4 regions of the Enterobacter cloacae complex sp. 385G4 genome follow, and region 3 is predicted to be linked to each of the others. Evidence: predicted binding sites of a transcription regulator. Region 3 holds the regulator's gene; each other region holds the start of a gene.
The links. Region 3 encodes LexA, which represses DNA repair genes until DNA is damaged. Its sites were predicted from a motif close to TNCTGTATGTACATACAGNA; they were not measured.
Positions count from the first base shown of each region.

Region 1: the regulator LexA is predicted to act here: its motif matches at 1,404-1,423, upstream of mutH (DNA mismatch repair endonuclease MutH).
Region 2: the regulator LexA is predicted to act here: its motif matches at 1,304-1,323, upstream of rmuC (DNA recombination protein RmuC).
Region 4: the regulator LexA is predicted to act here: its motif matches at 1,962-1,981, upstream of dinB (DNA polymerase IV).

Region 1 is NZ_JBXWDD010000007.1:130,300-133,384, reverse strand. Features, by position in the region: gene AC2FAJ_RS17620 (NADP(H)-dependent aldo-keto reductase) at 1-3, opposite strand, end outside; gene AC2FAJ_RS17615 (YgdI/YgdR family lipoprotein) at 135-353, opposite strand; gene mutH (DNA mismatch repair endonuclease MutH) at 482-1,174, opposite strand; gene rppH (RNA pyrophosphohydrolase) at 1,858-2,388, shown strand; gene ptsP (phosphoenolpyruvate--protein phosphotransferase) at 2,401-3,085, shown strand, end outside.
Region 2 is NZ_JBXWDD010000013.1:16,115-19,199, reverse strand. Features, by position in the region: gene AC2FAJ_RS21375 (dienelactone hydrolase family protein) at 1-210, opposite strand, end outside; gene udp (uridine phosphorylase) at 466-1,227, shown strand; gene rmuC (DNA recombination protein RmuC) at 1,367-2,824, shown strand; gene ubiE (bifunctional demethylmenaquinone methyltransferase/2-methoxy-6-polyprenyl-1,4-benzoquinol methylase UbiE) at 2,891-3,085, shown strand, end outside.
Region 3 is NZ_JBXWDD010000009.1:65,144-68,228, forward strand. Features, by position in the region: partial or broken gene AC2FAJ_RS19425 (hypothetical protein) at 1-35, opposite strand, end outside; gene dinF (MATE family efflux transporter DinF) at 32-1,369, opposite strand; gene lexA (transcriptional repressor LexA) at 1,433-2,041, opposite strand; gene AC2FAJ_RS19440 (diacylglycerol kinase) at 2,150-2,518, opposite strand; gene plsB (glycerol-3-phosphate 1-O-acyltransferase PlsB) at 2,673-3,085, shown strand, end outside.
Region 4 is NZ_JBXWDD010000006.1:37,833-40,917, reverse strand. Features, by position in the region: gene pepD (cytosol nonspecific dipeptidase) at 1-835, shown strand, start outside; gene dinB (DNA polymerase IV) at 891-1,949, opposite strand; gene AC2FAJ_RS16040 (glycerophosphodiester phosphodiesterase family protein) at 2,108-2,971, shown strand; gene nqrM ((Na+)-NQR maturation NqrM) at 3,002-3,085, opposite strand, start outside.

The sequences.
Region 1 (3,085 bases), on a different contig from region 3:
CATAGCCGGCTTCCTTCAATAGACATGTAGACCGCGTCAGGAACCTCCCGACAAAGGAATATAAACATGGCAGAGGGGAAGCAAAAGGGGAAGAAAAAAATCAAAAAGGCCAGTAGGCTACTGACCTCCGACTGTTATCGCTCAATAATTTGCGAGACTTCGTCGCGATTGATCTGCATTTTATTGCCTGCCTGGTCGTGGTAGCTGACCAGACCGGTATCATCGTCGACTTCAGGTTTACCGTCAGTCAGGATCATCCGGCCGTCTTTCGTCGCCATGACGTAATCGCTGCTGCAGCCCGAAACGGCAAACGCCAACCCGACTGCTGAAATTAACACCGCCCATTTTTTCATCGTTATCGTCCTCATCTGGCTCGTATCAAATCATAGTGTAGTATTAACCCGTTATAGCAACAGGGTGAAGCGGTAAAATCTTAAAAACCAGGCGATTATGTTTGTGAGCTCGCAAAATAAGTAAAAAACTATGTTTTAAGTAAGAAATGACGAGCAAGCAGCGCGCCGGTGAAATTTTTTTTGAGATAAAAGCCGCGCGGCAGCGTCAGTATGGGTTCGCCCATCGCGCCGATCGCCTCGGTAAGCGCTTTGCTGTTTGCCGCTTTTGGGCGCAGCTGTAACACTTCTCCGTGCCGGGCGGTAATTCGCTCGACCTGACCGAGCACAATCATGTCCATCAGTTCTTCCCAGTCCAGGCGCAGCTGATGCTCCTCTTCTTCATCCGGGCTCCAGAGCAGCGGCGCGCCAACGCGGCGTTCAGCTAACGGGATCTGCCGTTCACCTTCAACCGGAACCCAAAGCACGCGATTCAGCTTATGGCGCACGTGGCTGGTTTCCCACGTTACGCCGGTATTGCCGGTTAAGGGCGCAACGCAGACAAAGGTAGTCTCCAGAGGCCGACCCTGGCGGTCGATAGGAATAGTTTTTAACTCTACGCCAAGGGCCGCGAAATCTTGCTCTGGCTTGCTCCCGGCGCTTGCACCCAGCCACAGCTCCAGAAGCATGCCGATCCAGCCCTTATCTCGTTTCAGATCCTTCGGGATCTGTAGCCCTGCCATCGCCGCCAGTTCGCCCAGCGAGAAGCCTGCAAGGCGCTGAGCCTGCTGTAGCAACTGGCTTTCGCTCGAAGGCGGTGAGAGCAAGGGTGAAAGCGGATGCATGACGATAACCTTTTGATTAAAAAATAAACGAAGAAACAGTCCCCTGTGGATAGAGTTTAACTTTTTCTGTACCAATATTCCATGTGCATGATTTATAGGTTTTTTTATGAATTTTTCACGGTTTCATCAGGGACGCAAAACGGGTTGTTCAAATCTGGTCACTGACAATAAACAGGATCTTACACCATGTTATCCACAGAAAAATGGGATAACTGGGCATAACCCTGACTACTGTTTCAATTTACAGCCTTGACGTGCGACGAAAATCCAAATTTCAGACAAATTGTGCCTAACTTATTGGCACAATCTGTGGATAAAACCGACGCTGTTCGATCTTTCATCAGCACGACGATCCCTGCTGTGACGATCGTCACGCTATTCTGCATTTTGTTTGTCGATATGAATATAAAATAATGAAAAATATGACTTTATGTTGAAGGCGAGAAATGGGAGGGCAGAGGCCATTTCAGGTTGTTCATCGGTAATCAGACACTTCTTCACAACTATATCCACAGAAAAGGTGAATAAAATTGCCCTCGAGACCGCACATCTGTTTATAACTCTGCGCTTATTTGTGAGTTATTCAAATGTTATTAGGTTGCAGGCCTGTAAGAGAGTGGTTTACCGCCTCACTGTAGTGTGAAACAATCATTCATATATAAGGTTTAGTTTGGGGTAGTCCGGTGATTGATGACGATGGCTACCGCCCGAACGTAGGAATAGTAATTTGTAATCGTCAGGGCCAGGTCATGTGGGCCCGTCGATATGGTCAGCACTCCTGGCAGTTCCCGCAAGGCGGGATCAATCCGGGAGAGTCCCCAGAACAAGCGATGTACCGGGAGCTTTTTGAAGAGGTCGGTTTAAGCCGAAAAGATGTTCGCATCCTTGCCTCGACCCGCAACTGGTTGCGTTACAAGTTACCGAAACGTTTGGTGCGTTGGGACACAAAGCCGGTTTGTATCGGCCAGAAACAGAAGTGGTTTCTTCTGCAGTTGGTGGGCAACGATTCGGACATCAATATGCAAACCAGCAGTACGCCGGAGTTCGATGGCTGGCGCTGGGTGAGCTATTGGTATCCTGTTCGTCAGGTCGTGTCATTTAAGCGCGATGTTTACCGTAGGGTGATGAAAGAGTTTGCAAGTGTGGTGATGCAGCTTCAGGAGATCCCGCCTAAGCCGCAGAGCGCACCTGCCTGGCGACGTAAAAGAGGTTAAGCTACGCAAATCATGCTCACCCGCTTGCGAGAAATAGTCGAGAAGGTGGCCAGCGCTCCGCGCCTCAACGAGGCGCTGAATATTTTGGTCACTGACATCTGTCTTGCGATGGAGACCGAGGTCTGTTCGGTGTATCTGGCCGACCACGATCGGCGCTGCTATTACCTGATGGCGACCCGCGGTTTGAAAAAGCCGCGGGGGCGCACCGTAACGCTCGCCTTTGATGAAGGTATCGTCGGGCTGGTTGGGCGGCTGGCTGAACCTATCAACCTTGCCGACGCGCAAAAACACCCCAGCTTTAAATACATCCCTTCCGTAAAAGAAGAACGCTTCCGCGCGTTTCTGGGGGTGCCGATTATTCAGCGTCGTCAGCTACTCGGTGTGCTGGTCGTCCAGCAGCGCGAGCTGCGTCAGTATGATGAAAGCGAAGAGTCCTTCCTCGTCACGCTGGCGACACAGATGGCGGCGATCCTCTCTCAGTCTCAGCTTGCTGCGCTCTTTGGTCAGTATCGCCATACGCGCATTCGCGCCCTTCCGGCATCGCCAGGGGTGGCGATTGCGGAAGGCTGGATGGACGCCACGCTGCCATTGATGGAGCAGGTCTACGAAGCCTCTACGCTTGATGAAGCGCTGGAGCGCGAGCGTCTTACCGCCGCGCTGGAAGAGGCGGCCAATGAGTTTCGTCGCTACAGCAAGC
Region 2 (3,085 bases), on a different contig from region 3:
AATGTGTTCGTGAACGCCGAAAATTTCCTGGACCACGATCACAATGGGCAGCGGACCTTCTGCCGATTTTGGTCGGGCGTGGTAAGCAGGCATATTCTCTCCCTGCGAGGGAATAGAGGTCTCGCCCGCCGTAATGGCCTCTTCTGAGGTTGAGACGACGGTTGAAGCATGCGGAGCCGCAGCAGGTGCAAATCCGGTTTTTTCAGTCATGGCATTCTCCGTACCAATGAGTTAGCGCAAAGGTAAATATAGACACCAGGTTAACAACTCACAGTGCCTTAAACGGTCTATCTTTTGTGCAGCACCCGACGATATAACTTGTTAATGTGATGTGAATCACTTTTTGATGGAAATTCAATGCAATCATTTTCATTCATGGTGAGATGCGTCACGAAATTATGCTTACCGCTTCTGTAAAGTACCGTTTTACTTCTTCTGACTAACCGACCCACAGAGGAGTCACCTATGTCTAAGTCTGATGTTTTTCATCTCGGCCTCACTAAAAACGATTTACAAGGGGCTACGCTCGCTATCGTCCCTGGCGACCCAGAGCGTGTGGAAAAGATCGCCGCGCTGATGGATAAGCCGGTCAAGCTGGCTGCCCATCGTGAATTCACCACCTGGCGCGCAGAGCTGGATGGCAAAGCGGTGATTGTGTGCTCTACCGGTATCGGTGGCCCGTCTACCTCTATCGCCGTGGAAGAGCTGGCGCAGCTGGGCATTCGTACTTTCCTGCGTATCGGCACCACCGGCGCGATTCAGCCGCACATTAACGTGGGCGACGTGCTGGTGACGACCGCTTCCGTGCGTCTGGACGGCGCAAGCCTGCACTTTGCACCGATGGAATTCCCGGCAGTGGCTGACTTCGAGTGCACCACCGCGCTGGTTGAAGCGGCGAAATCCGTGGGCGCAACCACTCACGTGGGCGTAACTGCCTCTTCTGATACCTTCTATCCGGGCCAGGAGCGTTACGACACCTTCTCAGGCCGCGTGGTGAGCCGCTTCAAAGGCTCAATGGAAGAGTGGCAGTCTATGGGCGTGATGAACTACGAGATGGAATCCGCAACGCTGCTGACCATGTGCGCAAGCCAGGGTCTGCGTGCCGGTATGGTGGCGGGCGTTATCGTCAACCGTACCCAGCAGGAGATCCCGAACGCCGAAACCATGAAGCAGACAGAAAGTCACGCGGTGAAAATCGTGGTTGAAGCGGCTCGCCGCCTGATCTAGTTCTCCTCTCTGAGATAAAAGGCCGACGCGTTCGGCCTTTATTTTTTGCGTAGCGCCTCGCAGGAAAACCCTTTCAAACTGGACGTTTATACAGCACAATCTTATTTTGTGCGGGTAATACGTTGATGCAGGGGGCATTGTGGATATATCAATCCTGATTTATGCGGTAATTGCGCTGGCGGGCGTGGCGATAGGCTGGCTGATATCCAGCTATCAGCATGTACAGCAGAAGGCCGAGCAGTTGGCTGAACGCGAAGAGATCGTCGCCGATTTAAGCGCCGCAAAACAGCAGCTTGCCCTAAGCGACCACTGGCGCGACGAGTGTGAACTGCTCAATAACGAACTGCGTAACCTGCGTGATATCAACACCTCGCTGGAGGCCGATCTCCGCGAAGTGACTACCCGCCTTGAATCCACCCAGCTGCATGCCGAAGACAAAATCCGCCAGATGATCAACAGCGAGCAGCGCCTCAGCGAGCAGTTCGAGAACCTCGCCAACCGCATTTTCGAGCACAGCAACCGCCGCGTTGATGAGCAAAATCGCCAGAGCCTGAACAGCCTGCTGACGCCGCTGCGCGAACAGCTGGACGGCTTTCGCCGTCAGGTACAGGACAGCTTTGGTCAGGAAGCCCGCGAACGCCACACGCTGGCGCATGAGATCCGCAATCTTCAACAGCTGAATGCCCAGATGGCGCAGGAAGCGGTCAACCTGACGCGGGCGCTGAAAGGCGATAACAAAACCCAGGGTAACTGGGGGGAAGTGGTGCTCACCCGCGTGCTGGAGGCCTCTGGCCTGCGGGAAGGGTATGAATACGAAACGCAGGTGAGTATCGAAAACGATGCCCGCTCGCGAATGCAGCCAGATGTGATTGTGCGTCTGCCGCAGGGCAAAGATGTGGTCATTGACGCCAAAATGACGCTGGTGGCCTATGAGCGTTACTTCAACGCTGAAGATGACTATACGCGCGAATCGGCGCTGCAGGAGCACATTGCCTCCGTGCGTAACCATATTCGCCTGCTGGGCAGAAAAGATTATCAGCAACTGCCGGGGCTGCGCTCGCTGGACTACGTGCTGATGTTTATCCCGGTCGAACCCGCGTTTTTGCTGGCGCTCGACAGACAGCCCGAACTGATCACCGAAGCGCTGAAAAATAACATTATGCTGGTCAGCCCCACCACGCTGCTGGTGGCTTTACGCACCATTGCGAACCTGTGGCGCTATGAGCACCAGAGCCGTAACGCCCAGCAGATTGCCGATCGCGCCAGCAAGCTGTACGACAAAATGCGCCTCTTCGTGGACGACATGTCCTCCGTCGGGCAAAGCCTGGATCGTGCGCAGGATAACTACCGCCAGGCGATGAAAAAGCTCTCCTCCGGGCGTAGCAACCTGCTTGCGCAGGCTGAAGCATTCCGCAGCCTGGGAGTGGAGGTTAAACGCGAGATTAATCCGGAATTGGTCGAACAGGCGACAGCCCAGGACGAAGAGTTCCGACTGCGTGAGGGCGGGGATGAACAAAATTCACCCAGCCAGGACAACGATTTAGCGCCGGATTTATCGCCAGACGAGCAGCCAGCGCGTTTCTTTCGCGGTGGTTGAATCGTAGGGCAATTGCGCCCAATCTGTTACACTTCACGAACATTTGACTGATTAGCAGGCTCTGAAATGGTTGACGATTCACAAGACACGACGCACTTTGGCTTTCAGACTGTAGCCAAAGCGCAGAAAGCTGACATGGTGGCCCACGTATTTCATTCCGTGGCGGCGAAGTACGATGTGATGAATGACTTGATGTCGTTCGGCATTCATCGCTTGTGGAAGCGCTTCACCATCGACTGCAGCGGTGTGCGTCGTGGACAA
Region 3 (3,085 bases):
CAGTTGATTTCATATTCGGAATCTTTAACCGTCACGATATATCGTGACGGGAAGGAAGCCAGGTATTATTTTGCCAGTGGCGATGCCAGATAAAGGCAAGCGAGAGGCCGCGCAGGGAGAGAAAGACCGCAAGCGCCAGCCACAAACCGTGATTACCCAGCCACGGAAGCGTCAGCAGCGTCAAACCAAACCCCGCCGCCGCAACCGCCATACTGTTGCGCATTTCCGCTCCGCGCGTCGCACCGATAAACATGCCGTCCAGCAGATAACACCACACTCCCCCCACCGGCAAGATCACCTGCCAGACGATGTAGTGGTCCGCCAGTTCGCGTAAAGCCGGGATCGAAGTGAGTAATGCAATAATGTGACGGCCAAAACAGGCATAAATCAGTGCAAACGTCAGCGCGACCAGTCCCGCTTGTCGACAGGCTGCCCGCCAGACATCCCTAAGCTGGCCACTTTCCCGCGCGCCGTACGCCTGCCCGGAATGCGCCTCAACGGCGTAGGCGAAGCCGTCCAGCGCGTAGGCGGTAAACGTCAGCAATGTCATCAGGACCGCATTCACCGCGACGATCTCAGGCCCAAGACGGGCACCAAAAACCGTCAATGCGCCAAAACAGAGTTGTAGCAGAAGCGAGCGCAGCATGATGTCACGGTTGAGCGCCAGCAGTTTACGGATATTGCCGCGCCATGCGGTTTTCAGCATTACGAGGGATATCCCGCGCAGGGCCAGCACGCGCCAGACCATCCACAGCCCAATGAGTAAGGTTCCGTATTCGGCAATCGCCGTCGCCAGTGCCGCCCCGCGCACGTCCATATGCAGGCCCATCACCAGCCAGAGATCGAGCACAATGTTGAGAAGGTTTCCCACGACCAGCAAAATCACTGGCGCACGGGCGTATTGCACACCCAGTAACCACCCCAGCAGAACCAGGTTTGCCAGCGAAGCGGGCGCGCTGAGCCAGCGGATTTCCAGGAAGCGACGCGCCTGCTCCAGTACCGCCTCGCTGCCACCAACGACATGGAGCGCAAGGTCTATCAGGGGCGTGCGCAGTAAAACAATGAGCGCCCCCGCGCCAAGCGCCAGGATCAGCGGCTGCACCAGCGCACGCGCCAGACGTAACGGATCTTTCGCACCATACGCCTGTGCCGTGAGCCCGGTAGTACTCATACGCAAAAAGAGCAGCAGCATAAACAGGAAGCTGGTTGCCGTCGCGCCAATCGCCACGCCGCCAAGATAAACAGGGGAATCGAGATGACCAATAACGGCCGTATCGACCAGACCCAGCAAGGGCACGGTGATATTGGAGAAAATCATCGGCAGGGCAAGACGCCACAATGCCTTATCAGATGCCGTCAGCAGTGACATGAGAGATACCGGGAAGGGTAAATGAAGCAGGCTACAGCGGAAGCGTAGCCTGTCAGGAAGAGATTACAGCCATTCGCCGTTACGAATCACGCCAACAGCCAGACCTTCAATAGAGAAGCTCTGTTCGCGGAGGTCGACCACAATCGGGGTGAACTCGTTGTTTTCGGGCAACAGCTGAACGGTGTTACCCTGTTTTTTCAGGCGCTTAACGGTCACTTCGTCATCAATGCGCGCAACCACCACCTGGCCGTTTCGCACATCCTGCGTTTTGTGAACGGCCAGAAGGTCGCCATCAAGAATGCCGATGTCTTTCATCGACATCCCGCTAACGCGCAGCAGAAAATCAGCGCTCGGCTTGAACATACCAGGATCGACCTGGTAGTGACCTTCAATATGCTGTTGTGCCAGCAGCGGTTCACCTGCGGCAACGCGGCCTATCAGCGGAATGCCCGTCTCTTCTTCCACCAGCAGGCGGATACCACGCGACGCGCCTGACACAATCTCAATCACACCCTTACGCGCCAGCGCTTTCAGGTGTTCCTCGGCAGCATTCGGAGAACGGAAACCCAGACGCTGCGCGATTTCCGCACGCGTGGGTGGCATACCCGTCTGGCCGATATGATCCCGAATGAGATCAAACACCTCTTGCTGCCTGGTCGTTAATGCTTTCATTCCGCCCCCTGGGTGTATATACAGTTATGCTGTGAGTATATACAGTCAAAGGCGATTTTGGAACCAAAAACTGCACAAAAAACCAGGGACTTAATTATTCCTCGAGCATCATCGGAAATGTGACCAAAGCAGCGTGACCCAGGTAATGGCTGCGGTGATAATCGCCAGCAGGACAGCGGCGGAGCCCATATCTTTCGCGCGGCCAGAGAGCTCGTGAAAATCAGAGCCGATTCGATCGACCACGGCCTCAATAGCGCTATTGAGAATTTCCACTATCATCACCAGAAGTACGGAACCGATGAGAAGCACGCGGGTAATGGCATCTACATCAAGGAAACAGGCGATGATAACCGCGACGATAGCGGCGACACCTTCCTGGCGAAAAGCAGCTTCATTGACCCACGCGGCACGGAAACCTTTCCATGAATAGCCGGCGGCTTTGATGATACGCGTCAACCCAGTGGTATTATTGGCCATTAAAAGAACCTTTTTTAAAAAAGAGCGTCAGTAACAGGAGCTGCAGCGCGTTTCGCTGCCGCCTGAAGTATGACGGGTAACAACAGAAATTTTGCGCGCTTTCTGTTATCCTTGCGCCGCAATTGCATTATTAACCAGAGGCTTTACATCGTTTATGTCCGGCTGGCCACGAATTTACTACAAATTACTTAATTTACCATTAAGCATACTGGTAAAAAGCAAGTCTATCCCAGCAGAACCCGCGCTGGAACTGGGGCTCGATACGTCGCGCCCTATTATGTACGTTTTGCCTTATAACTCTAAGGCAGACCTGCTAACGCTCCGTGCCCAGTGTCTGGCGCATGATTTACCCGATCCGCTTGAACCACTGGAAGTTGACGGCACTTTGCTGCCGCGCTACGTGTTCATTCACGGCGGGCCGCGCGTGTTTACCTATTACACACCGAAAGAAGAGTCCATCAAGCTGTTCCACGACTATCTCGACCTGCACCGCAGCAATCCTGACCTGGATGTGCAGATGGTGCCGGTATCGGTGATGTTTGGTCGCCGTCCGGGCCGCGAAAAAGG
Region 4 (3,085 bases), on a different contig from region 3:
GAAAGGGCTGAAAGGCGGTCACTCCGGCGGTGATATTCACCTGGGCCTGGGTAATGCCAACAAACTGCTGGCACGCTTCCTGGCGGGCCACGCGGCCGAGCTGGACCTGCGTCTGGTGGACTTCAACGGCGGCACCCTGCGCAACGCGATCCCACGCGAAGCCTTTGCCACCGTGGCGGTGCCAGCGGCGAAAGCGGACGAGCTGAAAAAACTCTCCAGCGTCTACCTGGATATCCTGAAAAACGAACTGTCGGCGAAAGAGAAGAACCTGACCGTGGTGCTGGAATCCGTGTCTACGGATAAAGCCGCCCTGACCGCGCAGTCTCGCGACAGCTTCGTTCAGTTGCTGAACGCGACGCCAAACGGCGTGATTCGCAACTCTGACGTGGCGAAAGGCGTGGTGGAAACCTCTCTGAACGTGGGCGTGGTGACCATGAGCGACGACAGCGCGGAAATTATCTGCCTGATCCGCTCCCTGATCGACAGCGGTAAAGAGTATGTAGTAAGCATGCTGGAATCTCTGGGTGCGCTGGCGGGCGCGAAAACCTCCGCCAAAGGCAGCTACCCTGGCTGGCAGCCGGATGCAAGCTCTCCGGTGATGGCGCTGGTGCGTGAAACTTATCAGCGTCTGTTCAACAGCACCCCGAACATCCAGGTGATCCACGCGGGTCTGGAATGTGGTCTGTTTAAGAAGCCGTATCCGGACATGGACATGGTTTCCATCGGGCCAACCATTACCGGTCCACACTCGCCGGATGAGCAGGTTCATATTGAAAGCGTCGGCCATTACTGGACGCTGTTGACGGAACTGCTGAAGGCGATCCCTGCGAAGTAATTTCTCGTCTGTTGCCCGGCGGCGCTACGCTTGCCGGGCCTACGATGAGTGTAATCTACAATCCCAAAACCAGCTGACGCTCCAGCTGCGGATCCAGCAGCGTGACGTGCAGTCCCACCAGCCTCACCCCTCGTCCGCCTCGTCGTTCTTCCCACGCCTTTTTCGCCGTTGCGATAAGATCTTCTTTGTTCAGGCGCGGCCAGACGTGCTCCTGCGTCGTCTGCTGAAAGTCGTTAAATTTCAGCTTGATGCCCTGTCGGGCAATCAGTAAATCAGGCTTTACTTTGATCAGGCGTCGTTCCAGCTCCGGATAGAGCTGTTCCGTAATAATGGTTTCGCATTCCGACCAGTCATGGATGTCTTCGCTCAGCGTGCGCTCAACCCCGACCGATTTACGAAGCCGTTCGTTGTTTACATCGCGGTCGTCAATGCCCTGACTGCGCTCCCACAGCACGCGGCCAAACTTCCCAAAGCGCTTGAGCAGCATAGCCAGGTCGCTTCGCTGCACGTCTTCGCAGGTGCGTAACCCCATACTTTCCAGCTTCGCGGCGGAGACTTTGCCTACGCCGGGGATTTTGCCAAGCGGCAGCGTTTTTAAAAACGCCGGGACCTCTTCAGGGGTGATGACGTACTGACCGTTGGGTTTATTTAAATCGGAAGCAATTTTGGCGAGAAATTTTACCGGCGCGACGCCTGCCGACGCGGTGAGATTCAGCTCGTTGAAAATGGTCTGGCGGATCTCCTGCGCCATCAGGGTAGCGGAGCCGTGACAGTGCAGGCTGTCGGTGACGTCCAGATAGGCTTCGTCCAGCGAAAGCGGTTCAATCAGTGAGGTGTAGCGGGAGAAGATTTCGCGTATATGGTTTGAGGCTTCTTTATAGGCGTCAAAGCGCCCGGGCAAAAGAGTAAGGTGCGGACACAGTTTCAGCGCCATCGCCGTCGGCATGGCGCTGCGCACGCCAAATTTGCGTGCAGGATAGTTGGCGGTGCTGATCACACCGCGCTGAACGCGGCTGCCGCCAATGGCGATGGGAATATCCCGCAGCGCCGGGTTGTCACGCATCTCCACTGCGGCAAAAAAGCAGTCCATATCGACATGGATTATTTTGCGCATCGGTCATACCACACATGTATTTATATACAGTATAACAAAAGGCAAAAAATGCGTCAGCTATTTTCCTTACTCACGGTTGTCATATAAACGTGTTACAAACATTCGTAATAAAACCTTTATATACATACATTTAGAAAATCAATGGAGCGTAATTATTCATGAAGAAAATTCTCTCGATTTCGTTACTGTTTCTGGCGAGTGCTGCATCTGCTAGCCCTGCGATCGTTGCCCACCGGGGCGGGACTGCGGATGCACCTGAAAATACCCTGCCAGCCATTAAGCTCGCCCTCGAAAACAAAACAGATATCGTCTGGATAACCGTGCAGCTCAGTCGGGATGGCGTACCGGTTCTCTATCGACCTGCCGATCTGAAAGCGTTAACCAATCTGCAGGGAAAGGTGTCACAGTATACCGCTGAAGAACTGGCAAAAGCGGATGCCAGCGTGAAGTGGAAAGATAAGGGCCTGCCGGAAAGCCTGCTTAATTCCCCGATACCGACGCTGAAGTCGGTGCTGAGCGCCTGGCCAGATACGCGTTTTTTCATTGACATCAAATCGCCGGATGCCGATCCGGCGACCATGGGCAACGCGCTGCTTAACGTATTGAAAGAGACCAACAGCCTGAATCGCGTTCGCGTTTATTCAACCGAAGATCGCTATATGGAAGCATTGCCTGTCGAAATCCCCCGCTTTGTCACGCGCAGCGAAACCCGAACGCGTCTGGCCACGATTTCGTTGAGCCATGAATGTCTGCCTCCTTCACAAAAAATGGACGATTACTGGTATGGGCTTGAGTTAAACCGAAAAGTAGAAGTGGTCGAGAAATTCACCTTAGGCGAAGGTGTCTCTCCTGCAACATTAACTTGGGACAAAGAGGCCGTTGACTGCTTCCGCTCTCAGGGCAATGCCCATCTGATTTTTATCGGCGTGAACTCTGAAGAGGATTACCAGAAGGCGAAAACACTGGGTGCCGAAGGGGTTCTTGTAGACTCACCAGCCAAAGCCAAAAGCTGGGCAAAATAAATGATAAAGGCCGCACGAAGCGGCCTTTTCCTAGATGATCCTCTGCTGGTCCCGTGCCATGCGCTTTTTACGCGCATCGCACGGTTCGGGGCAGTCGCACACCTTTTCCATTCC